Regions from separate parts of the Variovorax sp. GW821-FHT06D12 genome, predicted to be linked through region 1. Evidence: predicted binding sites of a transcription regulator. Region 1 holds the regulator's gene; the other holds the start of a gene.

Region 1 (15,036 bases):
TTGCTTTCGTCGCGTGCGCTCGCCGGCATGTGGGCGGGCAGCCAGTCGATCAGCCGCTCCATGGCCTCGATGGGCTGCGACAGTTCGCCGGCGCCGTCGGCCGAGGCCTTGTACTGCTTGCTCCAGCGGCCGATCTGGCGCTCGAAGTAGTTGCCGGGCTTGCCGTAGTCGCCCAGGCCGCGGGCGGCGAAGTCGACCGTGTGCAGCGCCGCGATGACGCGGTTCATCTCGTCGTAGTAGGCCGCGCGTTCGGCGTTGCTGAAGCCGGGCAGCGACTGGTCCCACAGCACGCGGCCCTGCATGAACTCCATGATGTAGAAGGCGCGCCCGATGATGGACTCGTCCTCGCACAGGCAGTACATGCGCGGCACGGGCACGTCGGTGCCCTGCAGGCCGCGCATGACCTTGTATTCGCGCTCGACCGCATGGGCCGAGGGCAGCAGCTTGGCGACCGGGCCGGGCTTGGCGCGCATCACGTAGCTCTGCGTGGGCGTGACGAGCTTGTAGGTCGGGTTGGACTGACCGCCCTTGAACATCTCGACCGTCAGCGGACCCTGGAAGCCCTCGAGGTTCTTTTCGAGCCAAGCCGCGAGCGCGTCCACGTCGAAGGTGTGCTGTTGGGACACCGCGCGGGTGCCGATGAAACTGGAGAAGTCCTGGCTCATGTCGAATCTTTTTTAGTTGTCTGCTTCAGAGATGTGCATCAGCGCCGAGCGGTCCAGCACGACCAGTCCGGCCGGCTCGATCCGGATGGTGCCCTCGCGCTCCATCGTCTTGAGTTCCTGGTTGACCCGCTGGCGCGAGGCGCCGAGCAGCTGCGCGAGTTCTTCCTGCGCCAGTTGCAGGCCGATGCGCGTCTGGCTGCCGTCGTCCAGGTTGGGCACGCCATAGCTGCGCACCAGGTGGATGAGCTGCTTGGCCAGGCGTGCGCGCAAGGGCAGGGTGTTGAGGTCTTCCACCAGCCCGAACAGCGTGCGGATGCGGCGTGCCTGCAGCCGCATCAGCGCTTCGTACAGCTCGACGTGCGTGGCCAGGATCTTCTGGAAGTCGGCCCGCGCCACGCACAGCACGGTGGTGTCGCCGTGCGAGTACGTGTCGTGCGTGCGCCGCTCCCCGTCGAACATCGCCACGTCGCCGAACCAGATGCCCGGCTCGACGTAGGTCAGCGTCACCTGCTTGCCCGACACCGCGGTCGAGCTCACGCGCAACGCCCCCTTGGCACAGGCGATCCAGTGCTCGGGCGGGTCGCCGCGCGCGGCGAGCAGGTCGCCGTCCTTGTAGCGTTTGACAAAGGCGCATCGGAGGATGTCGTGCCGTAGCGATGGAGATAGGGAAGAAAACCAGCGACCACTGTTGATCGCTTCACGTTCTTCGATGGTAAGAATGGGGTCGTCCATGGTCTGTCCTCTCGGCGACTGAAAAGCTGTGGGGTGTCTCGGGAGCGACGCCGTCAGGCGTCACTCGTAGCGTGGCGGTGTCTTGTCGAGGAACGCGGCGATGCCGATGCCCGCGTTCGCGTGGTGCAGGTTGCGCACGAAATGATCGCGCTCCTGCGATAGCTGCGACGCCAGTGTGGCGCCGCGCGCGTCGCTCAGCAGCTCCTTGATGCTGGCCAGCGAGTTCGGTGCGCGCGCGTTCAGGCGGGTGGCCAGGGCCAGCGCGCCGGCCAGCGCCTGTCCGCTGTCGGTGAGCTCGTTGACGAGGCCGAAGGCATGCAGGCGCGCGGCCTCGATGCGCTCGCCGTTCATCAGCCATTCGCTCGCCAGCTGGCGCGGCAGTGCCTGCCCGAGGTGCCAGCTGAGGCCGCCGTCGGGCGACAGCGCCACGTTGCTGTACGAGGCCGCGAACACGGCGTCGCGCGCGGCCACGACGAAGTCGCAGGCCAGCGCGAGCGAGAAGCCGGCGCCGGCCGCCGCACCCTCGACGGCCGCGATGACCGGCTTGGGGAAGGTGCGGATCGAGTCGATCCAGTTGTGCAGGCCCTCGATGCTCTCGGCCTGCACCGAGCGGTCGAGCTGGCGGTTGGCCAGCAGCCGCTGCAGCGAGCCGCCGGCGCAGAACCACGCGCCTTCGCCCACGATGACGACGCTGCGGATCTCGTCGCTGCTCTCGGCGCCGTTCAGCGCCTCGATGCCGGCGGCATAGATCTCGGGGCCCAGTGCATTGCGCTGGGTCGGGTTGACGATGGTCAGCACCATGGTGCTGCCTTCGCTGGTGCTCTTGAGTTCGGCGGTCATGGCGTGTGTGCCTGTTCGTTCGTTATTTATTCTTCTTCGTGCAGCAGGCTCAGGCCCAGCGCGCCGCGGCGGCGCAGCCACGGGCTCGGGCGATAGCGCGGATCGCCATACACGGTCTGCAGGTTGAACAGCACCTCGAGCATGTTGGTCGGCCCGTACAGGTTGCCCATGGCGAGCGGGCCGCGCGGATAGCCCAGGCCCAATTGCACGGCGGTCTCGAGGTCGGCCGGCGTGCACACGCGCTGCTGGCACATGTCGGCGGCGATGTTGACGATGGCGCCGATCACGCGCTGCGTGACGAAGCCGCCGCTGTCGCGGATGACGCTCACGGCCTTGCCGTCGCGCGCGAAGAGGGCGTGCGCGGCGTCGCGCACGTCGCGGCGCGTGGCCGGGTTGGTGGCGAGCACGCGGCGCTTGGTGGCGGCGTCGTCGACCAGCATGTCGATGCCGACGGTGCGCGTGGCGTCCAGCCGCTCGACCGCCGCGACCGTCGTCACGTCGAAGCCCAGCGGTGCGACCAGGATGATCGACTGCGGTGCGGGAGCGCTGCCGCTGTCGATCTGCGCGCCCAGCGTGTTCACCAGGCGCAGCAGCTCGGCACGGCGCGCGGCACGTGGCGACACCCAGACCGCGGGCGTGCCCTCGACCACGGGTGCGGGCGCTTCGGGCGTCTGCTGCATCACGCCGTTGTCGTAGCGGTAGAAGCCTTCGCCGGTCTTGCGGCCCAGCGCGCCGGCGGCCAGGCGCTGCGCGGTGATCACGCTCGGGCGAAAGCGCGGCTCTTCGAAGTACTGGTGGTAGATCGATTCCATCACCGGGTGCGACACGTCGAGCGCCGTGAGGTCGAGCAGCTCGAATGGGCCGAGGCGAAAGCCGGCCTGGTCCTTCAGGATGCGGTCGATGGTGGCGAAGTCGGTCACGCCTTCGCCCACGATGCGCAGCGCCTCGGTGCCGTAGCCGCGGCCCGCGTGGTTGACGATGAAGCCGGGCGTGTCCTGCGCCTGCACGGCGCTGTGGCCCATCTGCGTGGCATAGCCGGCCAGCTGCTGGCAGACCTCGGGCGAGGTCTTGAAGCCCGCCACCACCTCGACCACCTTCATCAGCGGCACGGGGTTGAAGAAGTGAAAGCCCGCAAAGCGCGCGGGGTGCTGCAGGCCGGCCGCGATGGCCGTGACCGACAGCGACGAGGTGTTGGTGACCAGCGTGGCGGTGGGCGCGACCACGTCCTCGAGCTCGCGAAACAGCGTGCGCTTGACCTCGAGGTTCTCGACCACGGCCTCGACCACGAGGTCGCAGCCGGCGAGCGCCTGCATGCCGTCGACCGCCTTCACGCGCGCCACATAGGCGTCGCGCGTGAGGGCGTCGATCTTGCCCTTCTCGTGCAGCTTGTTCCATTGGGCAGCGAGGGCTTCGCGGCCGCGCTCGGCGGCGCCTGCAAAGCTGTCGAGCAGCAGCACTTCGCTGCCGGCCTGGGCGGCGATCTGCGCGATGCCGCGCCCCATGGCGCCGGCGCCGATCACGCCGATTCGGGGGTAGTTCACTGTCATGGGATCAAGGTTCTCATGGGTTGGTGGGTGTCCGGGGCGGCCGCGCCGGCGCGGGTGCGCGACGCGGACGAAAGCTCCGATTTTGCAATCTCGCGGGAGACCCGCGCCCCGGGTGTTACGCGGGGCATCGGAATCAGGCCGGGCGGCGGCTGCGGTCGATGGCGATGCTCAGGCCCATGGCCAGCAGCATCAGTGCAAAACCGACCCGGCTCATCCACTCGGTGGCGTCGTTCGCCAGCAGCCAGCCGCCCAGCGCCGCGCCCAGGGCCTGGCCGATGTAGATGCCCGAGCTGTTGAGCGCCACCGAGCCCGGCGCCAGGGCGGGCGCCAGCCCCACGAGGCGCGCCTGCTGCGAGGAGTTGGTGGCAAAGCAGCCCAGACCCCAGGGCACGAGCACCACCGCGAGCCACGCCAGCGTGCTGGCCAGCGGCCACAGCAGCAGGCTCAGCGCGATCAGCCCGGTCGTCAGCAGCACCATGCGCCCGGCGCCGACGCGGTCGATGTAGCGGCTCACCACCATGTTGCCCAGCAGGCCGAAGGCGCCGAACAGCGCCCACATCAGGCTCAGCGTGTTGGCATCGGCGCCGAAGCCCTGCTTGAGCAGCGGGCCGAAATAGCTGAACAGCACGAACTGGCCGACGCCCTGCAGCGCCGTGACCGACACGATGCCCATCAGCACCGGGCTGCGCAGCACGCGCGACCAGGCGGCGGCCGTGAGCGCGGCGGGCCGGATGCCGCTGGGCAGCGTGAGCCAGACCGAGGCGGCGCTCACGACACTGAGCGCTGCGATGGCCATGAAGGCCATGCGCCAGCCCAGGTGGCCGCCGATCAGCGCGCCGATCGGCAGGCCCAGCACCGAGGCCACCGACCAGCCGAGAAAGACGAAGGTGACGGCGCGCCCGCGCTGCTCGGGCGGCACCAGCATGCCGGCGCAGGCCGCGGCTTGGGGCGTGAAGATGGCGGGCGCGATCACCGTCAGCATGCGCACCGGCAGCAGCGCGCCGAAGCTGGGCACGAGCGCCGCAACCACGTGCCACGCGGCGTACCAGAGCAGGGTGAGGGCGAGCAGCTTGCGGCGGTCCCAGCCGGCGACCGCGGCGGCCAGCAGCGGGGCGCCCAGGCACATCACGACGGCTGCTGCGCTGATCAACTGGCCCGCGGTGGCGACTTGGACCGCCAGCGAGGCGCTGATCTCATTGAGGGTGCCCGGCACGACCATCACGCCCGTGCCGATCACGAAATTGCCGGCCAGCAGCGCCCAGAGCGCGCCTCGCTGCGGCGCGGGCCGGCTCATGGGTTCACCGCCGGACCTGCAGCGCGCCGGGGTTCACGATGTTCGTGGGGTTGCCCTTGATGAAGCTCACGACGTTGTCGAACGCCTGGCCGAAGTAGCTTTCGTAGCTTTCCTGCTCGACGTAGCCGATGTGCGGCGTACAGATGCAGTTCTCGAGGCGCAGCAGCGCATGGCCCTGCAACGGCGGTTCGCTCTCGAACACGTCGATGGCCGCCAGCCCGGGGCGGCCGCGGTTGAGGGCGGCCAAGAGGGCATCGGCTTCGACCAGCTCGGCGCGCGAGGTGTTGACGAACAGCGCCGTCGGCTTCATGCGCGAAAGGTCTTCGAGCTTGACGAGGCCCTGGGTGTCCTCGTTGAGCCGCAGGTGCACCGACAGCACGTCGGCGGCGGCAAAGAATTCGTGGCGGTTCTGTGCCACCTGGAAGCCGTCGGAGCGCGCCTTGGCGCAGCTGGCCTCGCGGCCCCAGATCACGACCTGCATGCCGAAGGCCTGCCCGTAGCGCGCCACCAACTGGCCGATGCGGCCATAGCCCCAGATGCACAGCGTCTTGCCCTTGAGCACCGAGCCCACGCCGAAATTCGGCGGCATCGATGCCGACTTGAGGCCCGACTGCTGCCAGGCCCCGTGCTTGAGGTTGCTGATGTACTGCGGCAGGCGGCGCATGGCCGCCATGATCAGCGCCCAGGTGAGTTCGGCGGGCGCCTGCGGCGAGCCCGAGCCTTCGGCCACCGCCACACCGCGTTCGGTGCAGGCCGTGACGTCGATGTGGCCGCCGACGCGACCGGTCTGGGAAATCAGCTTGAGCTTGGGCAGCTTCTCGATCAGCTGGCGGGAGATCTGACTGCGCTCGCGGATGAGCACGATGACGTCCGCATCCTTGAGGCGAACCGACAGTTGGCCGATGCCCTTGACCGTGTTGGTGTAGACCTTGGCGGCGTAAGCGTCCAGCTTGGCAGCGCACTGCAGCTTGCGCACGGCGTCCTGGTAGTCGTCGAGGATCACAATGTTCATGGCATGCCATTGTGCCTCGCAGCATCGGCACGTCGCACGTGTGAACGTTTGGATACCCCGTGCCAAATGGCGCCCGGGAGGCCTGTTTCAGACCGTTGGGGGTGAATCCGCCGTGCGCGTGCGGGGCGCGCAGGCACAGCGGGTTCGTTTGCACCTTCTCAGTGCAGGTGGCTGGGGCGGGGCGTGCCGCTCCCGGTTTCCGCAGCTTCCAGCGCGGCGAGCCGGTCGAGTTCGGCGCACACGTCGGCCATGCGGCCGGAAATCACGACTCGGTTGGCGCAGCCAGGCTGCGTGCCTTGGCGGTCGACCACGCGGACCACACGCAGCGGGCGTGCAGGCGCGGCGGCGGCGGATGGCGAGCTGGCAGGCGCGGAGCCGCCAGCGGGGCGCGCCGTGCAGGCGGGGCGGATGGCCACGTAGCGCAGACCGGCGGCAGCGTCGCCGCTCTCACCATGCGACGGGCGGCGGGCCGGCATCCAGCGGGTGGCCAGCGATTGCAGGGGCGACCAGAGGTCGGCGATGGCGAGGAGGGCGATTCCCATGTGAACTCCAAAAAAGTATGAGGTTGAACACAGGCAGGATTTCTTGAATCGGCCACGACAGGGTGATGGCGACTTCGCGCCATACGCCCGCCACCTGTCGCGGCCGGATGAGGTGCTGCTTGTGGGCAGCAGGCCCGGGGCCTACATCAGCATCGTGTTGCGGATGAGGCCGACCGCGAGGCCTTCGATTTCGAAGGGCTCGCCGGGCTGGACGATGATGGTCGGGTAGTCGGGGTTCTCGGCGTGCAGCTCGATCACCTGCTTGTTGCGCTTCAGGCGCTTCACGGTGACTTCTTCGCCCAGGCGTGCCACCACGATCTGGCCGTTGCGCGCTTCCTTCGTGGCCTGCACGGCGAGCAGGTCGCCGTCCATGATGCCGGCGTCGCGCATCGACATGCCGCGCACCTTGAGCAGGTAGTCCGGCTGGCGCTGGAACAGCGTGTTCTCGACGTAGTAGGTCTGGTCGACGTGCTCTTGCGCGAGGATGGGCGAACCTGCCGCGACGCGGCCGATGAGCGGCAGCGCGAGCTGGGCCATGCCGGGCAGCGAAAGCGAGAACTGGTTGCCTTCGCGGTGCCGCGTTTCGTGGAGCGAGCGCAGCGCATCGCCCTTGAGGCGGATGCCGCGCGAGGTGCCGCTGACGAGTTCGATCACGCCCTTGCGGGCCAGGGCCTGCAGGTGCTCCTCGGCGGCGTTGGCCGACTTGAAGCCCAGCTCGTTGGCGATTTCGGCGCGCGTGGGCGGCGCACCGGTGCGTGCGATGGCGCCCTGGATCAGGTCCAGGATCTGCTGCTGGCGGGCGGTAAGCTTCACTGCGAACTGCATAGTGGTTTCCTTGCGGCACTGGCTAGATATCCAGTACCTGTATTTTTAACCAGTTTTCAAAAGTTGACAAGCCATGACTCATTCCTCTTCGTCCGAGACGCGCCGCGTGGTCGTGCTGGGCACCGGCGGCACCATTGCCGGCAAGGCCGCCAGCAGCGGCGACAACATCGGCTACACCGCCGGGCAGGTGGGGGTGGCGGATCTGCTGGGCGGCATCGAGGCGCCGGCCGGCGTGACGCTGGTGGCTGAGCAGGTCGCGCAGCTCGACAGCAAGGACATGGACGCGGACACCTGGCGCGAGCTGGCCGCGCGCTGCGCACACTGGCTGGCGCAGCCTGATGTGGCCGGCATCGTGGTCACGCACGGCACCGACACGCTGGAAGAGACCGCCTTCTTCCTGCACGCTGTGCTCGCGCCGGCCAAGCCGGTGGTGCTGACCTGCGCGATGCGTCCGGCCACGGCCCTGTCGCCCGACGGTCCGCAGAACGTGCGCGACGCGCTCGCTGTGGCTGCGACGCCGGACGCGCACGGTGTGACGGTGGTGTGCGCGGGCACGATCCACAGCGGCCTCGATGTGCAGAAGGTGCACACCTACCGCCTCGATGCCTTCGCGTCGGGCGACGCGGGGCCGGTCGGCTATGTGGAAGAGGGCGAAGTGCGGCGCGTTCGTGCGTGGCCGCATGGGGCGCCGTTCGATGCGGCGCGGCTGGAGTCGGTATCGAAGCCGTGGCCCCGCGTCGAGATCGTCATGAGCCACGCGGGCGCGAGCGGTGCGATCGTGGAGGCGTTGCTGCTCCCGTCGGCTGAGCCCTTGCGCGGGCTGGTCGTGGCCACGACCGGCAATGGCACCGTGCACCACGCGCTGGAAGCCGCAGCGCTGAAGGCGCAGGGCGGTGGCTTGGTGGTGTTGCGTGCCACACGCTGCGCGAACGGACGCATCCTGCCGAAACCCGGCGACGGGCTGCGGGACGCAGGCGCACTCACGCCGGTGAAGGCGCGGGTCGCGCTGGTGCTGGAACTTTTGGGAGTGGCCGCCCTGCCGGAGGCGGAGGGCGGCTAGGAGAAAGAGGCTGACGAATCAGCCGCTGAATCAGCTGTTCAGTGCGGCAAGCGCGCGCTGTGTGATCTCGTCGACCGTGCCCACGCCCTGGATGGCGCGGTACTTCGGCGCGGCGGCCGGGTCGGTCTTGGCCCAGGCCGAGTAGTAGTCGACCAGCGGACGGGTCTGCTGGCTGTAGACGTCGAGCCGCTTGCGCACGGTCTCTTCCTTGTCGTCTTCGCGCTGGATCAGCTCTTCGCCCGTCACGTCGTCCTTGCCTTCCACCTTCGGCGGATTGAACTTGACGTGGTAGGTGCGGCCCGATGCCGGGTGTGAGCGACGACCGCTCATGCGTTCGATGATGTCACCGAAGGGCACGTCGATCTCGAGCACGTAGTCGAGCTTCACGCCGGCCGCCTTCATGGCGTCGGCCTGCGGAATGGTGCGCGGGAAGCCGTCGAACAGGAAACCGCCGTTGCAGTCGGGCTGCGCGATGCGTTCCTTCACGAGGTTGATGATCAGGTCGTCGCTGACCAGTGCACCCGAATCCATGATCGTCTTGGCCTGCAGCCCGAGGGGGGTGCCCGCCTTGACCGCGGCGCGCAACATGTCGCCGGTGGAGATTTGGGGAATGCCGTATTTCTGGCAGATGAAGGTCGCTTGCGTGCCTTTGCCTGCTCCGGGCGCGCCCAGCAAAATAAGTCTCATGGTGTCCTCGGAAGGTTCTTAGATTTTGTGTCGCGCCCCATGCGCACCCTCAGGCGCGCCGAGGCGGAATTGCATCGAGGATAGCATGCGTCCCCGTGACAAATTGCCGCCGTCTCCCTCGGGGCGGCCTGCAGTTCACGCAGGCGAGCTGGCCGCGAAGACGGCGCGCACGCGTGCCAGGTCTTCGGGCGTGTCGATCCCGGGGCCCGGTGCCACATCGCTCACATGCACCGCGATGCGGTGTCCGTGCCACAGCGCGCGCAACTGTTCGAGCGCCTCGGTGGCTTCGACAGGGGCGGGCGACAGCAACGGAAATTGCCGCACGAAGCCTGCGCGATAGCCGTAGATGCCGATGTGGCGCAGCGGTGCGGGGCTGGGCAGCACCGACGGCGCCGCGCCACCCGACGAGCCGTCGCGCCACCAGGGGATCGGCGCGCGGCTGAAATACAGCGCATGGCCCTGCGCGTCGAGCACGGCCTTCACCACGTTCGGGTTCATGAAGTCGGCCAGCGAGTCGATCGCATGGACGGCGGTGCTCATCGCGGCCTGCGGGCGCGCGGCCAGCGTGGCGGCGACGGCGTCGATCAACGCGGGGTCGATCAGCGGCTCGTCGCCCTGCACGTTGACGACGATCGCGTCACCGTCGAGTCCGAGTTGTTCGCAGGCTTCGGCCAGCCGGTCGGTGCCGCTGGGGTGGTCCTGGCGGGTGAGCAGGGCCTCGACGCCGTGCGCCTTGCAGGCGTCGATGATGGTGGCGTCGTCGCCGGCCACCACCACGCGGGCGGCGCTGGACTGGCGGGCACGTTGCGCCACGCGCACGACCATCGGCAGTCCGGCGATGTCGGCCAGCGGTTTCTTGGGAAGTCGCGTCGAAGCCAGCCGGGCCGGCACCAGAACGGTGAAGCTCACAGGCCCAGCTCTTCGTCGGACAGCGTGCGGGCCTCGTTCTCGAGCAGCACGGGGATGCCGTCACGCACCGGGTAGGCCAGGCGCGCGCTGCGCGAGCAGAGTTCCTGCTTCTCGGCGTTCCAGGTCAGCGGGCCCTTGGTGACGGGGCAGACGAGCAGTTCAAGCAGCTTGGTATCCATCGAGCGATGATAGCTTCGCGTCGAGGGCGGCGAAGAACGCCGGCGAGGGTTCGAAGTGCAGCGGCACGGCGAGCGCGTCGGGCGCCTGGCGCCAGAGCTTGACGGCGTCTTTTTCCGTGCAGACGAGGGGCAGGGCGGGACCGGCTGGTCGTTGCCAACCGCTGAAATCGTGATGGTCAGGCAGCGCGAGGGTGTCTGCGAGCGTCAGGCCGCGAGCACGCAGCATCGTGAAGAAGGCCTCCGGCCGCGCGATGGCGGCGAGCGCGATCACGGGCTGGCCGGCGAGCGTGTCAAGCGGGATGCGCCGGCCGTCCTTCGCGATGGCGTACAGCGCCAGTTCGCGGGTGGCGGTGTAGCCGCCGGCGAAAGCGGGCCGCTCGCCGCTGTGCAACAGCAGGTCGCAATGGCGCGGCCACGGCTCGCGCAGGGGGCCGGCCGGCAGCAGCCAGCCGTTGCCGACACCGCGGTCGTCGAACACGCAGATCTCGATGTCGCGCGCCAGCGCCAGGTGTTGCAGGCCGTCGTCGCTGACGATGACCTGCGTGGCCGGGTGTTGTTCGAGCAGGGCGCGTGCGGCCTCGATGCGCTGTCGGGCCACGAAGACCGGCGCGCCAGTGGCATGGTGGATCAACGCGGGTTCGTCGCCGACGTCCTGCGGATCGCTGTCGGCCTGGACTTCACGGCAGTCGTCGGTGCGGCGGCCGTAGCCGCGCGACACCACCCCCACCCGCAGACCACGTGCCTGAAGGTGGCGCACGACCGCCATCACGACGGGTGTCTTGCCGGCCCCACCCGCAATCACATTGCCGACCACGATCACGGGTACCGGCACGCGTCCGGTTTTCTGCCAACCCCATCGGTAGAAGGCGCGCCGCAACGCGAAGAGGGCGCCGTAGACCTGCGACAGCGGCCACAGCAGGCAGGCCAGCGCACCGCGGCGCAGCCAGGCATCCTGCAGCCGCGCGCCGGTCGACACTCAGTGACCGGCCTGGGCCGTCGACTGGGCGGCGAAGGTGATCTGCATCAGGCCGGCGCGGCGCGCAGCCTCCATCACCGTCACCACGGCCTGGTGCGGGCTGGCGGCATCGGCGCTGATGATCACGACGCTGTCCTTGCCACCGGTGGCGGCGGCGCCGAGCGCGGCGGCCACGGTGTCGACGCTGCGGTCCGCCAGCGGCGACTTGTTGATCACGTAGCGGCCGTCAGCCGACACCGCCACGATCACCTCTTTCGGGTAGTCGCGCTGCGCGTCGACGTCCGCCGTCGGCAGCCGCAGCTGCATCTCGGTGAACTTGCTGTAGGTGGTCGACAGCATCAGGAAGATCAGCACGACCAGCAGCACGTCGATGAACGGGATCAGGTTGATCTCCGGCTCGTCGCGCGCGCCGTGGCGAAACTGCATGCGGCCTCGAGTCATAGGCTCACCCCCAGGCTGCGCGCACTTCGTGTCGCTACGCCAACCCCCTTCCGGGGGCGACACCTGCGGCCCGGCGAAGCCGGTTCCGCGGTGTCCCTGGTGTGGCGGCCGTCGGTTGCTGCGATGGCCGTCATTTGCGAAGTGCGTTCAAGTGGCGCGCAAAGCGCTCGCCCGAGAGTTCGAGGTTCAGCAGGTACTCGTCGACGCGGCTGCGGAAGTAGCGCCAGAAGATCAGCGTGGGGATGGCCACGATCAGGCCGAAGGCCGTGTTGTACAGCGCGATCGAAATGCCGTGCGCCAGCTGCGCCGGATTGCCCGAACCGACGGCACCGCTGCCGGGCGACTGCGAGCCGAAGATCTCGATCATGCCGATCACCGTGCCCAGCAGGCCGAGCAGCGGCGCGGCCGAGGCGATGGTGGCCAGCGCCGGCAGGTAGCGCTCCAGCTTGTGCGCCACGGTGCGGCCCGAGGCCTCCATGGCGGCGCGCAGGTCTTCTTCGGTGCAGCGCGGGTTGGCGTTCAGCGCGCGCAGGCCGGCGGCCAGCACCTGGCCGAGCATCGAGTTGCTTTCCAGTTTGGTCACGACCTCCGGGCCGGGAACCGCGCCGCGCGACACGGTGATGGTCTCGTCCAGCAGCTTCGGCGGCAGGACCTTGACGGTCTTGAGGCTGGTGAAACGTTCAATGACCAGCGCGAGTGCGATGACCGAACAGGCGAGCAATGGCCAGATTGGCCAGCCCGCGGCAACAATGATGGAAAACAAGAAAATCCTCCGGCCCGTAGACTGCAAATGCGCGGCGATTATCCACCGAGCCACCATCGGCTCGCGGCTTGTTTGCGTGTCGGCAAGGACGCACAGATTCTGTGGATAACTTTGTGATTAACCCATCGCGCAATGTCTCCGAACCCGCATGGGACGGGCTTTCCGTTAGATCGATTGAATTTTGAGCAGCACTTTTTTTAATGAAATCAACAGCTTGCACGAGAACTCGTGCATCTGTTCCACCATACCCCTCCAAAGTGGGGGGCGCGACGCCCGTTGTGGAAGAGTGGCGCTCGGCGGCGGAGGGGCGCGATGAGCTTCAGGGAGCCGAATGCCGCGCCCGGGCCGCGCGTGTGGGCCGTGGGCGCGCTGTGCCGCGCGGTGGCCGATGCGCTCGATGCGCGCTTCAACCCGGTCTCGGTGCGCGGGGAAATCTCCGGTTTCTCGCGTGCATCGAGCGGTCATTGCTATTTCTCGCTCAAGGACGAATCCGGCCAGCTGCGCTGCGCGATGTTCCGTCGCGCGGCCAGCCTGCTCGACTTCACGCCGCGCGATGGCGACCAGGTCGAGGTGCGCGGACGGCTGGCGGTGTACGAACCGCGCGGTGACCTGCAGCTGGTGGTCGAGAGCCTGCGGCGCGCGGGGCAGGGCGCGCTGTTCGAGCAGTTCCTGCAGCGCAAGGCGCGCCTCGAGGCCGAGGGCCTGTTCGACCCCGCGCGCAAGCGGGCGCTGCCGTCCATGCCGCGCGCCGTGGGCGTCGTCACCTCGCTGGGGGCCGCGGCGCTGCATGACGTCGTGACAGCGCTGCGGCGGCGCGTCCCACATATTCCCGTGGTGCTGGCGCCGGCGGCAGTGCAGGGCGCCAGCGCGCCGGCCGACCTGGTGCGTGCCTTGCAGTCGCTCTACACGCTGGAGCCGGCTGTCGACGTGATCCTGCTGGTGCGCGGCGGTGGCTCGATCGAGGACCTCTGGGCCTTCAACGACGAAACGCTGGCGCGCACCATCGTGCAGAGCCCCGTGCCGGTGATCAGCGGCGTGGGGCACGAAACCGATTTCACTATCGCCGATTTCTGCGCCGACCTGCGCGCGCCGACGCCGACGGCCGCCGCGGAACTCGTCAGCGCGCCGCGCGACCTGTGGCTCGGCGCGCTCGACCTGCTCGATGAACGGCTCGGCGATGCGTTGGGCGGGCGGCTCGATGTGCTCGGCCAACGGCTGGACCAGGCGGCCGCGCGGCTGGGGCGCCCGTCGGGCCTGGTCGCGCGCCAGCAGTTGCGGTTGGCGCACCGCGCGCAGCGGTTGCACTACGCGGTGCTGTCGCGCCGGGAGCGCCTGGCGCAGGTGCCGCAGGCCATCGCCACCGATTTCTCCGCGAAGTTCGCGCGCTCGCTGACGCAGCGGCGCGAGCGGCTCGAACGCGTGGCCCTGCGCCTGCGACTGCTCGACCCGGCCCTGGTGCTGCAGCGCGGCTATGCCTTGCTGACCGACGGCGAAGGCCGCGCGGTCGTCAGCGCAGGCAGCCTGAAGGCTGGCGATGCCGTGGTCGCACGCCTTTCGGATGGCTCGGTCGACCTGACCGTGACGCCCGGCGGCGCGACGGGAACGCGTCTGACGCCGCCCCCCTGATTACTTCCTAGAATCCTTCATTCCCCACAACCAACCCACGAGAAAAAACCATGGAACATGTGCTCCCACCCCTGCCGTACGCCATCGACGCACTGGCCCCCGAGTATTCGAAGGAAACGCTCGAGTACCACCACGGCAAGCACCACAACGCCTACGTGGTGAACCTGAACAACCTGCAAAAGGGCACCGAGTTCGAAGCGATGACGCTCGAAGAGATCGTCAAGAAGTCCAGCGGCGGCATCTACAACAACGCTGCGCAGATCTGGAACCACACCTTCTTCTGGAACTGCATGAAGCCCCAGGGCGGCGGCGCTCCCACCGGCGCGCTGGCCAAGGCCATCGACGCCAAGTGGGGCAGCTACGACGCCTTCAAGGAAGCTTTCGTGAAGTCGGCCGTGGGCAACTTCGGCTCGGGCTGGACGTGGCTCGTGAAGAAGGCCGACGGTTCGGTGGACATCGTGAACACCGGCGCCGCCGGCACGCCGCTGACCACCGCCGACACCGCGCTGCTGACGGTGGACGTGTGGGAGCACGCGTACTACATCGACTACCGCAACCTGCGCCCGAAGTTCGTCGAGACCTTCCTGGCCAAGCTGGCCAACTGGGACTTCGCAGCGAAGAACTTCGGCTGAAGCCGGACCTGGCGCTCGCCATAAAAAAAGCCGACCTTAGGGTCGGCTTTTTTACGCGCGCTGCGCTGCTCAGCGCTTGGCGGCCGAGAAGAGCTCGCCGCCGAGCTTGGCACCCTTCTTGATGTTCTTCTTGGCGAACCAGCCCTGGTTCATCTCGAGCACGTAGCGCACCGGCTCCTCGGAGCAATGCGAGTTCTCGGTCATCGGCTGCATGTCGACCAAGTTGACGATGCGGCCGTCGTCGGCCACGAAGGCGGCGGTCAGCGGCAGCAGCGTATTGCGCATCCAGAAGCACTGCGTGGCCGG
Region 2 (15,036 bases), on a different contig from region 1:
TGCGCCAGGTGGCACGCCTGAGCATCGGCGGCACGCGGCTGCGCGTGGTGATCAGCAACGAAGGCGGCACCACGCCGCTGCACATCGGCGCGGCGCGCGTGGCCCGCCATGCGAGCGGCTCGGCGGTCGTCGAAGGCACCGACCGCGTGCTGCGCTTCGGCGGCCGCAGCGACGTGACGCTGCCGCCCGGCGCGCGCCTCGTAAGCGACCCGGTCGACCTGCCGCTGCCCGCGCTGAGCGAAGTGGCCGTGTCGCTGTACCTGCCGGAACCCAGCCGGCCCGCGGGCTTTCACTTCGATGCGCGGCAGACGCTGTACATCGCCGACGGCGACCTGAGCGCCGCCGCACGACTGCCGGCCGCCGCCACCTCGTGGAGCACCCGCGTCTACGTGAGCGGCCTGATCGTCGAGACGCCGAAGGCGCCCGTCACCGTCGTCGCACTGGGCGACTCGATCACCGACGGCAACGGCTCGACGCCCGGCGCCCACACGCGCTGGCCCGACGCGCTGGCCGAGCGGCTCGCGCCGCGCGGCGTGGGCGTGCTCAACGCCGGCATCTCGGGCGGCCGGCTGCTGAAGGACGGCATGGGCCGCGCGGCACTCGAACGCGCGGGCCGCGACGTGTTCGCGCAGCCCGGCGTGCGCGCGATGGTCGTGCTGCTGGGCACCAACGACATCGGCTGGCCCGGCGGCCCCTTCGCACCGCAGGAGCCCGCGGTGCGCGCCGAGGCCGTGATCCAGGGCTTTCGCCAGCTGATCGAGATGGCCCATGCCCACAACGTGCGCATCGTGGGCGCCACCATTCCGCCCAACGAACGCGCACTCGAAGGCACGCCGCTGGCCGGCCACCACTCGCCCGAGAAAGACAAGGTGCGCCAGGCCGTCAACCGCTGGATCCGCGAAGGCGGCGCCTTCGATGCGGTGGTCGATGTCGACGCCCTGCTGCGCGACCCGGCCCGGCCGACCCGGCTGAAAGCCGCCATGGACTCGGGCGACCACCTGCATCCCGGCGACGCCGGCTACCGGGCGATGGCGGCGGCCATCGACCTCGACGCCCTGCTCGGCAACGATCTTCGATAGACTGCAAATATACTGTACATAAATACAGTCTTTTCTCTAGAATGGATCGTCTCCAAGAACAACATTCGAGGCGACGCCATGACCACCGCCAACCCGCCTGCGCCCTCGGCGCAGGTGCTTTTTTTCTCGTCGCGACAGCATCCGTTGCAGTCGCGTCCGCGCACCACCGCCACCACGGGCCGGATCTCGACCTGGCCCTTCAAGGTCACGCGCGACAAGAGCCCGGGCGACAACCTGGACATCCGCGCCCAAGCCGCACGCGTGCTGCAAACCACGGCCGCGCACTGGTGGCCGCCCGAGGCCTGAAGGTGATGCCGTGGCCGTCCGCCGCCAGCTCCTCATCGGCCTCTTTCCCACGACGAACGTGCGCGCCGAAATCCTGGCGCACCGCGAAGACTGGTGGTGGCCGCGTGGCTGCACCCTGTCTGCGGCGCAGGGGCTGCACCTCACGCTGTACTACCTGCCCGATCACCAGGGCGAAGCCGAGCAACGCCTGCGCGACACGCTGGCCCGGGTGCCGATGCCACCACTGGAACTCACGCTCGACAGCTCCGGCACCTGGCGCAACGACATCTCCGTGGTCCGTCCCGCGGCACACGACGGGCTGCGCGAATTCCACGACGCGCTGACGTGCGCGCTGCAGCAAGCCGGCTTCATTTCCTACGCTCGCGGCTGGACGCCTCACGTCACAATTGCGCGGAAAAGCGAGCGCGCCGCGTGCCCTGGGCAGTTGCCACCGATCCACTGGACGGTGCGCGAGTTCCGGCTGGTCCGCTCGCACTTCACGCATCCCTTTCGCCACGAACTCCTGGACGCCTACCCCGCATGCTGACGCCGCCCGCCTTGTCGAACGATGCCATCGCCGCCTGCCTCGCCAGCCACTGGGGCCTTCAAGATTCCCGCACCGAATTCCTGCCGCTGGGCGCAGACGTCGATTCGGCCGCGTTCCGCATCGAGGCATCGGACGGCCGCGCGTACTTCCTGAAGCTGCGCCGAGGCGGCTTCACGCCCGCCGTGGTCGATGTGCCGGCCGTGCTGCACCACACCTATGACATCGACGCCGTGATGGCGCCTCTGCTCACGCGCACGCGGCGGCTCAGCGTGCAGGACCATGGCTTCGACTGGGCGCTCTACCCCTTCTTCGATGGCGTCGACGGCTTCACGCGCGCACCGACCGACCGGCAATGGACCGCGCTCGGCACCGCGCTGAACGCCATCCATCGCACCGAGCTGCCCGAATCTCTGCGCGCGGGCCTGCCGCGCGAAAGCTATTCGCACCACTGGCGCGAAGGCGTGCGTGGCTACCAGCGCCGCTTCATCAACGGCGTGGCGGGCGACGATCTGGTCAAGCGCTTTCTGGCCTTCTGGGACGCGCACGACGAAGAGATCGATTCGATCGTCTACCGCAGCGAACAGCTCGCCTCGATCCTGCTCGAGAAGTCACTGCCGCAGGTGCTTTGCCATGCCGACCTGCATGCGGGCAACGTGCTGCTGGGCGACGACGATCGCCTGTACATCGTCGACTGGGACACGCTGATCCTCGCGCCGAAGGAGCGCGACCTGATGTTCATCGGCGGCGGGGTCGGCGGCGTGTGGAACCAGCCGCGCGAAGAAGCGCTGTTCTTCCAGGGCTACGGCACGAACGAGGCGGTCGACACGCTCGCCCTCGCCTACTACCGCCACGAACGCATCGTGCGCGACCTGCTCGAGTTCTGCGACCAGATGTTCGACCCGCAGGCCAGCCGCGAAGACCGCGAGGAAGGCCTGCGCCAGATGGCGAGCCAGTTCGAGCCGGGCAACGTGGTCGCCGTCGCGCACCGCGACTACGACGCCATCACCTGAAGCACCTGAAGGGCGCCGCTCAGATCAGCAGGTCCTGCGCGTCGTCCTCGAAGCCCGCCACGGGCTGCGCCTTGGCCAGCGCCAGCCACACCGAAAAAGGAATGCGCTCGAAGGCGCGGTGCACCGCGGCGCGCGCCACCACGAGGCGCTCGCCCTCGAGCACCATCACGCCGCATTCGGCCGGGATCTCGTCGGGCGACGCGATGCAGCGGCCCTTGGCGTCGTTGCCCAGCACGTACCAGCACTCGCCGCCCAGGTCGAGATACGCCGCGCGCTTGTCGGGCTTGCGCAGGTCGCCCAGCAGGTCGGCGCGGCTGACCTTCACCTCGTGCACGATGGGATGCGCATAGGCCTCGACGCTGGTGTTGCGGATCGAGAAAACGTCGGGCCGCGCCATGCACCAGCGCGGCTTGCCGCCCTCTTCCAGCGGCGGCAGGCGGGCGCGCAGGCCCAGGCCGCGCCAGGCGATGCGGCCGCCGCGCGTCATCTCGCGCGCCACGCGCTCCACCAGCGCCTCGTGCGGCGACAGCGCCGCGCGGTTGACCGTGAGCGTGGTGGCAATGCGCGCAATGCCCGCGTCGGTCACGCGCAGCGTCTCGTGGCCCAGCGCGCTGCGCACGCGTTCGAGAAAACCGCCCGCGAGCAGCTCGACCTCGATGGTGTCGCAGCAGGGCCAGCCGGCCGAGCGGTAGATCTCGCGCAGGCGCCGTGCGTGCGGCTTGCCGAAGGGCACGGCCGTCTGCAGGGGCGGTGGGTCGCTCACCGGCGGCGGAAAACCGGGGTCAGTCACCGGGGGCACGACCGGCGGCGGATCGCCTTCGGGCGGCAGCACGGGCGGCGGCGGTGGCGGCATGGGCACATCGGGCGCGGGCGGCGGCGGGCCGATCGGCGTGGCGACGACCTCATCGGCAAGGGCAAATCCGGCGGTTGCGGCGAGTGCGGACATGGGAAGAACAGGTTAGCGAAAAGTGAGGGTCGGCGCGAGGCATGGAACGATCGGTTGCATTCGCAATGCCTCAGTGGAAGTCGCGGCTGGTGTTGCTCTGCGCCAGCCGGCCCAGCAGCGGCGTGAGGTCCTTGAAGCCGGTGGCGATCAGGTGCTGCACCTTGCCGCCGCTGTCGTCGTCGCGCTGCCAGGTGCCCTGCACCGCGAGCAGGTGCGACTTGAGCAGCGGCTCGCGCCAGGCCTCGATGACGTGGCTCCACACGATCACGTTGACGTTGCCGGTCTCGTCCTCCAGCGTGACGAAGATGGTGCCGTTGGCGGTGCCGGGCCGCTGCCGGCCCTTGACGATGCCGCAGGCACGCACGGTCTGGCCGCTGCGTGCGGCGCGCAGCTCCACCGCGCTCATGAGATTCATGCGCGCCAGGCGCGGGCGCAGCAGCGCGAGCGGATGGCGGCGCAGCGTGAGGCCCAGCGCCGCGTAGTCGCCGACGATCTCTTCGCCCTCGGGCGCGGCCGGCAGCAGCAGCGCCTGTTCGTGGATCGGCACGCCCTTGAGCAGGGCCGACGAGCGATGCTGCGCCGTGGCATCCCACACCTGCTGGCGCCGATGGCCCGAGAGCGACATCAATGCATCGGCCGCGGCGAGCGCGGCCATGTCCTTGCCTTCGAGTTCGGCGCGCAGGGCCAGGTCTTCGGTGCTGGTGAAAGGCGCTTGTGCGCGCGCTGCGAGCAAACGCCTGGCGCCGGCTTCGCTGAGGCCCAGGACCCGGTTCAGGCCCAGCCGCACCGCCGGCTGGTTCTCGTTGCCCAGGCGCTCGGCGTAGCGCGTATCGGTGCCAGGCGGCATGCGCGGCGCGTCGGGCGTGCGGGCCTCGAGCGTGGTGTCGATCTCGCTGCACGTGACATCGACCGGCCGCACCTCAACGCCATGGCGTCGCGCGTCCTGCACCAGTTGCGAGGGGCTGTAGAAGCCCATCGGCTGCGAGTCGAGCAACGCGGCGAGGAAGCAGGCGGGCTCGTAGTTCTTGAGCCAGCTGCTGATGGTGACCAGCAGCGCGAAGCTCGCGGCGTGGCTTTCGGGAAAGCCGTAATCGCCGAAGCCGAGGATCTGCTTGAAGATGGCTTCGGCGAACTCCTTCGGGTACTTGTTGTCCACCATCCCATCCACGAGCTTCGCGTGAAACTTGTCGAGGCCGCCCTTGCGCTTCCACGCGGCCATGGCACGACGCAACTGATCGGCTTCGTCTGCGCTGAACTTCGCCGCGATCATGGCGATCTGCATCACCTGCTCCTGGAAGATCGGAATGCCCAGCGTGCGTTCCAGCGCCGGCTTCAGTTCCTCTTTTTCGTAGAGGATCGGCAAGCCCTTGCGCACCCGCTCGCGCTGCTTGAGGTACGGATGCACCATGCCACCCTGAATGGGCCCCGGCCGCACGATTGCGACCTCGATCACCAGGTCTTCATAGGTGCGCGGCTTCAGGCGCGGCAGCATCGACATCTGCGCGCGGCTCTCGATCTGGAACACGCCGATGGTGTCGGCGTCGCAGATCATGTCGAACACGTTCTGGTCGTCGTTGGGGATGTGGTGCATCTCCATCATCGAGCCCCGCCAGCGGTTCATGTGGTCGAGCCCGCGCCGGATGGCGCTGAGCATGCCCAGCGCGAGCACGTCGACCTTGAGCATGCCCATGGCCTCGAGGTCGTCTTTTTCCCACTGGATGACCGAGCGGTCTTTCATCGACGCCTTCTCGACCGGCACCAGCCGCGTGAGCTTGGTGTGCGTGAGCACGAAGCCGCCGACGTGCTGGCTCAGGTGGCGCGGAAAGCCCTTGAGCCGCTGCGTCATCTCGATCCATTGCACCAGCTTGAGCCGGTCTTCCTTCACCCCGACGCGCGCGGCGGCCTTGTCGAGCTGCTCGCCGAGCACGGTGTCGTCGAACCAGTAGTGGTCCTTGGCGAATTCGTCGACCAGCCGCTCGTCGATGCCGATGGCCTTGCCGACGTCGCGCAAGGCGCTGCGCGAGCGGTAGCAGATGACGACGGCGGCGATGGCGGCGCGCTCGCGGCCGTACTTTGCGTAGATGTACTGGATGACTTCTTCGCGCCGCTGGTGCTCGAAGTCAACGTCGATGTCGGGCGGTTCCTTGCGATGGCGGCTCAGGAAGCGCTCGAACAGCAGGTGGCCTTTTTCGGGGTCGATGGCGGTGATTTCGAGGCAATAGCAGACAGCGGAATTGGCCGATGACCCGCGACCCTGGCAAAGAATTTTCTGTGAGCGCGCAAAGCGGACGATGTTCTCTACGGTCAGGAAGAACATCTCGTATTCAAGCTCCCTGATCAGGTCCAGCTCTTTCTGCACCTGGGCTCGCACGCCATCAGGAATCCCGTTCGGGTAGCGCCTTTGCGCCCCTTCCCACGTCTTGCGCGCCAGCGTCTGCGTCGCCGTCTCGTTGCTGCCCAGAGTTTCCAGCGGGTACTTGTAGGTCTCGCGGATCACCTCGGGATCGAAACGGCACCGCTGCGCCACCTCCAGCGTGTTCGCCAGCATCGCGGGCAGGTACAGCTCGGCCAGCCGCACCCGCTGACGCAGGTGCCGCTCGGCGTTCGACTGCAGTGCAAAGCCGCACTCGGCCACCGTGCGGCCTTCGCGCACGGCCGTGAGCACGTCGTGCAGCGGCTTGCGGCCGCGCGCGTGCATGTGCACATCGCCGGCCGCGACCAGCGGCACGCCGGCCTGCTCGCCCGCCTGCATCAGCGTGACGAGCCAGAGGTCGTCGTCGAGTTCGTTGAACAGCTCCACGGCCAGCCAGAGGTTGTCGCCGTACAGCGCCCTGGCCGCTGCCAGGTCTTCCTGCAAGGAGGCTGCATCCGACATACCACCCGGCGGACGGTGCGGCACGAAGAGCACCTGGCAGTCCTGCAGCGAAGCCACGTCGCTGCCCTCCCAGCTCACGCGGTACTCGCCCTTGGGCAATTCGGTGTTGCGCGCAGCGGTGATGAACTCGCAGAGGTTGCCCCAGCCCTCGGTGTCGTTCGCGATCACCACAAGCTTGAAGCGCTCGAAGCGGAACTCGCTGCCGAACAACAGGCGGAATTCGGGGTGGCGCGGGATCGGTGGTTCGTCCGGGTGCTCGCGCTCGTAGGTGTCCAGCTTGGCGGGCAGGTCGCGCAACGCGACATGCGCGCGCACGATGCCGGCCACCGAGCATTCGTCGGTGATGGCCAGCGCCGCGTAGCCGAGGTGGTAGGCGCGCTCGACCACCTCTTCGGGCGTCGACGCGCCGCGCTGGAAGCTGAAGTTCGTGAGGCAGTGCAGCTCGGCATAGCCGGGCAGGCCCGGCGCCGGGCGCAGCCGCTGCGGCAGCACATGCACCTTGGCAGGCTGGCGCTTGCGCTCTTCCTTGCCGCTCAGGTCAGGCATAGAAGCCTTGCAGATACCAGCGCACCTCGCCCGACGAAAAGCGCGTGGCGGGCCGCTCGCGAAAGATCCACACCAGGCCGGCCTCGGGGCTTTCGGCCACGTAGTAGTCGCGCATCGCGGGCTGGCCGCCGTCTTCTTCGCCGCCCCACCAGCCGGCCTCGACGCGCTGCGGCCCGACCAGCTTGCGCAGCGGCCCGCAGTAGCACGGGCGCTCGCCGTCCATCTCGAGCCGCAAGGGCTCGGGCAGCAGCCAGGGCGGGTAGATCGCATCGGGCTGCGAGGCGGCGTCCTTGCGGGCCTTGTCGGGTGCCGGGGTTTTCTCTTTCTGCAGCGCGGGCCGCCACCGCTGCTGGCGCTCGGGCCGGTGGTCGGCCTGCGCGAGCGGCACCACCACCTGGTCGGCGCCGAGCCGCACGCTGAGCCGTTCGACCATCTCGTGCAGCTTGTCGCCCTTGCGGTTGTCTTCCGGCAGGAAGCTGGTGCTGGCGCCGGCCAGCGGATCGGTTTCGAGCGTGCGCAGCTTCAGCCAGCTCGCGGGCGCGGCCAGCGTGGTGAGCGCGAGTTTTTCGGACAGCAGGCGGCGCAGGTGCGCCATGTCCTGCGTGGGCTCGGCCGTGCGCACGGTGAGCTGCTGGTGCGGCGGCAGGGTCACGCCGTTGAGGCGCCGCAGGTCGAGCGTCCATTGCAGCTCGAGCGCACGCGCGCCGCGCTGGCGCGCGCGCAGCCAGATCTGCAGCGCCGACAGCAGGCGGTTGGCCGACCACATGAGTTCGGGCCCGGTTTCGGCCAGCGCGGGCAGTTCGAGCTTCTGCTCGAACACGTCGGGCAGCGTGAGCCAGGCGTGGCTTTCGGGGCGCAGGCCCCAGGCGATGTCGAGCGCCTCGCGCAGCCCGGCACCGAAGCGCCGCGCCAGCCCGCCGCGCGGCAGCGCCGCCACCTCGCCCCAGGTGCGGCAGCCCAGGCGCGCGAGCAGGTCGAGGTGGCCCTGCGCGGCCGTCAGCGTGTCCAGCGGCAGGCCGGCCGGCACCTCGGCGGGCCGGTGCTCGTTGCGCGCGAACAGGCGCAGCCGCGCCAGCGCGATCAGGCTGGTGGCGCCCTGCGCGCCGCGCATGCGCGCGTCGGGCGCGGGGTTCAGGGCCAGCAGCTGGCGCATCAGCGGCGCGCGACCGCCCCACAGGCGTTCGCAGGCCGAGACCTCGAGCATCAGCGCCTCGTCCTGCCAGGCGACATGCGGCGTGAACTGCAGCGCCCACCAGCCCAGGGCCTCGGGCGGGGGCATGTCGGGGGCGTCGGCTTCTTCGGACTCAGACGACCACTGCAAGGCGATCCAGTGCATCCGGGCCTCCTTTCCATGCGTCGATGCGCACCACCGTGGCCGACGGCGCGGCGGCCGGCGCCACGGGCGGCTGCAGGCGCAGTTGGCGCCGCACGCGGGCAGCGGCCAGCAGCGCGCTCATGCGGGCGTTGCGCGCCGGCACCCGCACCGGCGCGGCCAGCGGCGGCCCCCGGCGCTTGAGCAGGTGCAGCGCGATCTGCGCCGGGTCGTCCGGGCAGCGCTCGGCGCGCAGGCGCAGGCGCGCGGGCGAGGCCGACAGCGCCACCGACTCGGGCCGGCACACGAACAGCAGCACCTCGTGCTGTGCGGCCGCCAGTTGCAGCCGCCGCAGCTCGCCCACGCGGGCCTGCGGCAGCCAGGCGACGACGGCAGCGATCTCGGCGCAGCGCAGCGCCTGCTCGCAAGCCCACAGCCGCGCGGCCGGGGCGTCGCTGCGCACGCACATCAGCGCCTCCACCGGCAACCCCTGCGCCGCCAGCGCGGTGCCGCAGGGCTCGTAAGGCGCGCCGACCAGCACCACCGGCCCGCCGCGCGCTTCCACGGCCTGCGCCAGCGCGGGCAGCAGCAGGCGCCAGACATGGGCTTCGGGCGTGGCCTGCAGCAGCTCCGTCATCGCGCCCACAGGCCAGCCGCCGCCGGGCAGCTCGGCGTCGAGCGCGGCATGCCCGGTGGCCACGACCTGCGCGTCGGCCAGGCCGAGTTCGTCGGCATGCCAGACGCCGCGGCCCGCGGCGGTGGAAAAGGAGTCGAGGAAAGGGAGGCCCATGATTGCAGTTGTTAACTGTATTTTTATACAGTATTTCCCAGGTCGCAACCAGCGATCGATTTACCTGCGAAGGCCCGCGCCTTAAGATCGGTTTATTAACAATTAGTGACCATGAGACACAAAAAGATTCACCTGCGGTTTCTGGCCCTCGCCGCCCTCGTCTTCGCGGCGGCGCCCGCCTCGGCGCAGCCCGCCAAGCCGCTCCTGATCGGCCAGACCTACGTGCAGACCGGCCCGCTCGCGTCGCTGTCGACCGAGCCGCTGGTGGGCATCCGTGCCATGTTCACGGCGCTGAACGCGAGCGGCGGCGTCAACGGCCGCCCGGTCGAGCTGCGCCAGCTCGACGACGCCTACGACCCCGCCAAGGGCGCCGAGAACGTCAAGACCTTCGCGCGCGACGGCGCCATCGGCGTGCTGATGCCCATCGGCACCTCGTCGGCGGTCGGCGCGCTGAAGGCGGCCAACGAGCTGAAGATTCCCGTCGTCGGCCCCTACACGGGCGCGGGCCCGGTGGTGAAGTTCAGCGAGTTCGGTTTTCCGGTGCGCATCAGCTTCGACGAGGAATACAGCCGCATCGTGAACCACCTGTTCACCATCGGCCTGTCGCGCATCGCCTTCGCGCACAACGACAACCCCGGCGCGCGCTCGGCGATGGAGAGCACGCAGAAGTTCATTGCCGAACGCGGCGACAAGATGGTCGGCAGCGTGGCCATCAAGAACGACGGCTCCGACGCGGCCGAGCGCGCCGCCGAGCTGGCCAAGCTCAAGCCCAAGGCCGTGGTGCTGTCGGCCACCAACGACGTGGCGGCGAAATTCATCGCGGCCTACCGCGCGACCGGCGGCGAGACGGCGTTCTATTCGTTCTCGTTCCTGAATGGGCAAAAGCTGTTCCAGGACATCAAGAAGGACGCGGCCGGCGTGGTCATCTCGCAGGTCGTGCCCTACCCGTGGAACAGCGCGATGCCGGTGATTGCCGAGTACCAGGCGGCGATGAAGAAGATCGGCATGACCGAGTTCAGCTACGCCAGCCTGGAGGGCTACGTCACGGCCAAGGTCATGGTCGAAGGCCTGAAGCGCGCGGGCGCCAACCCCACGCCCGAGTCGCTGCAGAAGGGCCTGGAGTCGTTCAAGACGCTGGACCTCGGCGGCATCGCGGTGTCGTACCGGCCCGGCGAGCACCGCGGGCTGACCTTCTCCGAGCTGTCGATGCTCAAGGCCGACGGGCGCTACCTGCGCTGAGCCCTTCCGCCCGCCGGCATGGCGGGCGCAGAATTTCGTTCGTGACGCCCACCACGAACGCGCCCCTCCTTCCAGCCCTCACGCGCGCCCGGTTGCTCCGACTGGGCGCAGCCCTGTGCGCAGGTGCCGCGCTCCCCTCCTTCGCCCAGCAGCCACCCCGCAGGCCCGCGATGCAGATGACCACCCGCCCCATTCCCTCCACGAAGGAAGCCCTGCCGGTCGTCGGCTGCGGCACCTGGATCGGCTTCGACCAGCGTCCCGGCACCGACGAGTACCAGCGCCTGCCCGGCGTGCTCGACGCGCTTTTCGCGGCCGGCGGCACGGTGATCGACAGCTCGCCGATGTACGGCCGCTCCGAGGAAACCACCGGCGAACTGCTGGCCGCCGCGAAGCCGGGCGCGAAGCCCTTCCTCGCGACCAAGGTCTGGACCTCGGGCCGCGAAGCCGGCATCGCGCAGATGGAACAGTCGTTCACTCGGCTTCGCACGCAGCAGATCGACCTGATGCAGGTGCACAACCTCGTCGACTGGCGCACCCACCTCGCCACGCTGCGCGGCTGGAAAGAGAAAGGCCGCGTGCGCTACATCGGCATCACCCACTACACCGCCTCGGCCTACGACGAGGTCGAAGCGGTGCTGCGCGCCGAGACGCTCGACTTTGTGCAGATCAACTACTCGCTCGATGCGCGCGATGCCGAACAGCGCCTGCTGCCGCTCGCGGCCGAGCGCGGCGTGGCGGTGATCGTCAACATGCCCTTCGGCGGCGGTGGCTTGCTGCGGCGCCTGCGCGACAAGCCGCTGCCCGCCTGGGCCGGCGAGATCGGCTGCACAAGCTGGGCGCAGGTGCTGCTGAAGTTCGTGCTGAGCCATCCGGCCGTGACCTGCACGATCCCGGGCACGAGCCGCGCGGAGCACATGACGGACAACGCCGCGGCCGGCGCCGGCACCTTCCCCGATGCCGCCTTCTGGCGCCGCGAGGCCTCTTCTATTCGAACTTGACGTTGTGCTCCCGCACCGTCGCGCCGAAGGCGTCGTACTGCGTGCGGAAGAACTCAGCGAACTTCGCGGGGCTCATGCCGTAGCCCTCGAAGCCCTGCTGCACCAGTTGCGCATGCACGTCGGGCCGCTTGAGCGTGTTCTGCAGTTCCAGCGAGAGCCTGTCGGTGATCTCCTTCGGCAGCCCCGGCGGCCCGAAGAAGCCGGCCCAGGGCGTGATCGTGAGCTTGCCCAGCCCCAGCTCGCCGCCCGTGGGCACATCGGGCAGCAGGCCGCTGCGCTGCGGCAACAGCGTGACCAGCGCGCGGATGCGTCCCTCCTTCACGAACCCCGGCGCCAGCGTGCCGGTGGTGAACATCATCTGGATCTGCCCGCCCAGCAGGTCGGTCATGGCCTGCATGTCGCCCTTGTAGCGCGCGTTGACCACCTTGCGCTCGCCCAGCAGCTGCAGCATCGCGAGCTCCGAGGCGCTGTTGCTCGATGCCGAGTTGAGCGCCCCGGGCTTCGACGCCACGAGCGCCAGCAGCTCGTTCACGCTCTTCACCGGCAGGCTCGAAGGCACCACGAGGAACATCGAGAACTGCCCCGCCGAGCTGATCGGCGTGAAGGCCTTGAACGGGTCGTAGGGCGAGGTCGGCCGCAGCGTGGGCGCGGCGACCATCGCGGTGTTGGTGCCCATCAGCAGCGTGTAGCCGTCGGGCTTCGCAGATGAAGTGGCTTGCGCCGCAAGCACGCCGTCGGCACCGGGGCGGTTCTCCACGATCACCTGCTGGCCGAGCTGTCGCGACAGCCCTTCCGCAATGATCCGCGTGAGCGAATCGGCGCCGCCGCCGGGCGCGAAGCCGACGATCAGCCGCACGGGCTTGTTCGGATAGGCGTCGGCGCTCCAGGCCGCAGCGCCGGGCAGTGCCGTGGCGGCGAGGGCCGCGAGAGTCAAGGTTCTGCGTCGCATGAAAGCCTCCTTGTTCAGAAGAGGTGCCGCACACCGAACTCCCAGCCCGACGAGCGCATTCCGCCCGCCGGCGCGCTGCCGCCGCTCACCACGTAGCGCGCCTGCCCGCTGTTCATCAGCCGCGCGTAGGTGCCGTACAGCGCGGTGCGCCGGGAGAGGTTGTGCACGTAGCCGATGCCGAACTGGCGCGCGTCGTCGCGGTTGCGCGGCATGCCGTTGGCGTTGCGCAGGCTTTCGTCGCTGCGGTCGTCCAGGTAGGCGTAGCTCACGCGGATGCGCCCGACCTCGAAGGCCGGGATGTGCGCGCCGATCTCGACCGTGTTCTTGCGCACCGTGCCGGCCGCGAGCTTCACCGTCACCTTGTTGTAGAGCGCGAAGAACTTCGCGAAGCCCGCGTCCCACGAGCCGCCGATGTTGGCGTGCGTGTAGTTGCCGATGGTGGAGGTGGCGTTGAAGTGCGAGCGCGTCACGGCCGCCGCGATGTCGAACGCGCCCGAGGCGAAACCGAAGCGCGCGCCGCCGAAGTTGCCGTCGTCGCGGTTCGGCGCCGTGGAGTTGTTCTCGCCGGTGCCGACCATCGCCATGCCGTAGAAGCCGCCCAGCTTGGCCGGCAGCCAGTAGCTCACCGTGTTGCTGCCGGTGATGGCCGTGGGCAGCGGCCCGGTGCCCGCGCCCGCGAAGGTGAGGTTGCCCGCGCGCGCCACGCCGTTGGCGTTGAAGGGGTCGAAGTAGATGCTGTTGTAGTGCGTGGGAATGAAGTCGTGGCCCAGCCGCACTTCGCCCAGCGAATCGTGCGACAGGCTCACGAAGGACATGCGGTCGAAGGTGATCGGTCCCGCCGGGCCCGCGCCGCTCGTCTGGTTGTTGGTGTTGCTCGGCCGGCCGGTGCCCAGGTCGGGGTTCAGGCTGCCTTCGAGCCAGAACCCTGCGCGCAAGCCTCCGCCCAGGTCTTCGGTGCCGCGAAAGCCGATCCGGCTGGTCGAGAGACCGCCGTTCGACAGCGCCTTGATCGAGCCGCCGCCCTCGCCTTTCGTGTACTGGACGCCGAGGTCCATCACGCCGAACACGGTGACGCTGGATTGCGCGTGCGCCGCGCCGCTGCTGGCAAGGCCGATGGCCGACCACATCAAGATTCTCTTCATGGTTTTTTGTCTCCTGCTTCTTCTCTTTGGTTGAAAAACTCTGGAATCGCGCGCATGGCTGCGCCACCGGGTGCGCACGGGGGTGCGCACCGGTTGGCGAAGGCCGGGGTGAAAAAGGTCTAGCTGGCGGGCTGCGGGCGCTCGGTGCGCACGAGCACGGCCCCCTTGGACAGCGGGCTCACGTTGCGCCGGTACTGCTGCAGCCAGCCGGTGTCGAAGGCCGGCGGCGGCGCCTGCCAGTCGGCGCGGCGCGCGGCGAGTTCGGCGTCGGTCAATGCGATGTCGAGGCGGCGCGCGTCGAGGTCGATGGTGATCACGTCGCCATCGCGCACCAACCCGAGCGGACCACCCAGTGCCGCCTCGGGCGACACCTCGGCCACCACGAGCCCCTTGCAGACCAGGCCCGAGAGATGCCCGTCGGTCAGCAGCGCGACCTGGTCGCCCAGCCCCGCGCCATCGACCGCGAAGACCACGCGCGATGCGCCGCCACCCATGGCCGGCCCGCCGCACGCGCCGGCGCCGCGCATCACGACCACCTGGCCGGGAACGATCTCGTGGTTCTTGATCGCGGCGATGGCAGCGTCCGAAGTCCAGAAGCACACGGCCGGCCCGGTGAAGCGCCGCACCTTGCGCTCGGCGATGCCGGTCTTGATGAGGCCCGACTCGGGCGCGAGGTTGCCGCGCAGGAGCACGATGGCCGGCAGCGGCGCGACCGGACGGTCGATGGGGCGGATCACCTCGGCGTCCATTACTTCGGCGTGGCGCAGGTTGTCGGCGACGGTGCCGCCGGTCACCGTGAGCGCGCCCGTATCGAGCAAGGGCGCGAGCTGCTTCATCAGCGCACGGCAGCCGCCCGCCGCCTCGAAGGCCTCGATCGAATGCTCGCCGATGGGCCGCACACCGGCCAGCACTGGCGTCGTGGGGCCGAGGCTTTCGAAGAGGCCGTACACGTCGACGCCGCACTCGCCTTCGGTCGATATCGCCTGCAGGTGCTTGGCTGTGTTGAGCGAGCCGCCGACGGAGAGCACCGCCCGCACCGCGTTGGCGAAGGCGCCGGCCGAGAGGATGTCGCGCGGCTTCAGGTCGTCCAGCACCATCTGCACGATGCGCGTGCCGGCCGCGCGCACGTCGTCCATCATCTTCGGGCTCAGCGCGGCGACCGGCGCGCTGCCGGGCAAGGCCATGCCGAGCGCTTCGCACACGATGTGCATCGAGTTCGCCGTGCCCAGGCCTGAGCACACGCCCGGCCCGCGGATCGCCTCGCGGCTCATGCCCACGAGTTCTTCCACGGGCAGGTGGCCGGTGACCGCGTGCATCG

Evidence for each region. The regulator LexA, encoded in region 1, represses DNA repair genes until DNA is damaged. The targets are predictions, from matches to a motif close to ACTGTATNNNNATACAGT.
Region 2: imuA (translesion DNA synthesis-associated protein ImuA) is a predicted target of LexA. The motif match lies at 9,405-9,422, and genes of this name have one in related genera.

What each region holds. Positions count from the first base shown of each region.
Region 1 covers NZ_JBWKRI010000001.1:81,785-96,820, forward strand. The annotation lists gene AC07SQ_RS00395 (phosphotransferase) at 1-665, opposite strand, end outside; gene AC07SQ_RS00400 (Crp/Fnr family transcriptional regulator) at 678-1,397, opposite strand; gene AC07SQ_RS00405 (oxepin-CoA hydrolase, alternative type) at 1,458-2,237, opposite strand; gene AC07SQ_RS00410 (3-hydroxyacyl-CoA dehydrogenase) at 2,264-3,784, opposite strand; gene AC07SQ_RS00415 (MFS transporter) at 3,918-5,078, opposite strand; gene AC07SQ_RS00420 (D-2-hydroxyacid dehydrogenase family protein) at 5,083-6,090, opposite strand; gene AC07SQ_RS00425 (hypothetical protein) at 6,249-6,632, opposite strand; gene lexA (transcriptional repressor LexA) at 6,774-7,457, opposite strand; gene AC07SQ_RS00435 (asparaginase) at 7,531-8,517, shown strand; gene adk (adenylate kinase) at 8,548-9,204, opposite strand; gene kdsB (3-deoxy-manno-octulosonate cytidylyltransferase) at 9,340-10,113, opposite strand; gene AC07SQ_RS00450 (Trm112 family protein) at 10,110-10,292, opposite strand; gene lpxK (tetraacyldisaccharide 4'-kinase) at 10,273-11,268, opposite strand; gene AC07SQ_RS00460 (ExbD/TolR family protein) at 11,269-11,694, opposite strand; gene AC07SQ_RS00465 (MotA/TolQ/ExbB proton channel family protein) at 11,840-12,472, opposite strand; gene xseA (exodeoxyribonuclease VII large subunit) at 12,785-14,098, shown strand; gene AC07SQ_RS00475 (superoxide dismutase) at 14,149-14,730, shown strand; gene AC07SQ_RS00480 (DUF192 domain-containing protein) at 14,800-15,036, opposite strand, start outside.
Region 2 covers NZ_JBWKRI010000008.1:121,311-136,346, reverse strand. The annotation lists gene AC07SQ_RS23770 (SGNH/GDSL hydrolase family protein) at 1-1,079, shown strand, start outside; gene AC07SQ_RS23765 (hypothetical protein) at 1,158-1,385, shown strand; gene AC07SQ_RS23760 (2'-5' RNA ligase family protein) at 1,396-1,911, shown strand; gene AC07SQ_RS23755 (phosphotransferase) at 1,905-2,921, shown strand; gene AC07SQ_RS23750 (hypothetical protein) at 2,941-3,867, opposite strand; gene AC07SQ_RS23745 (error-prone DNA polymerase) at 3,938-7,288, opposite strand; gene AC07SQ_RS23740 (Y-family DNA polymerase) at 7,281-8,624, opposite strand; gene imuA (translesion DNA synthesis-associated protein ImuA) at 8,593-9,390, opposite strand; gene AC07SQ_RS23730 (ABC transporter substrate-binding protein) at 9,502-10,629, shown strand; gene AC07SQ_RS23725 (aldo/keto reductase) at 10,800-11,627, shown strand; gene AC07SQ_RS23720 (Bug family tripartite tricarboxylate transporter substrate binding protein) at 11,614-12,576, opposite strand; gene AC07SQ_RS23715 (porin) at 12,591-13,718, opposite strand; gene ilvD (dihydroxy-acid dehydratase) at 13,838-15,036, opposite strand, start outside.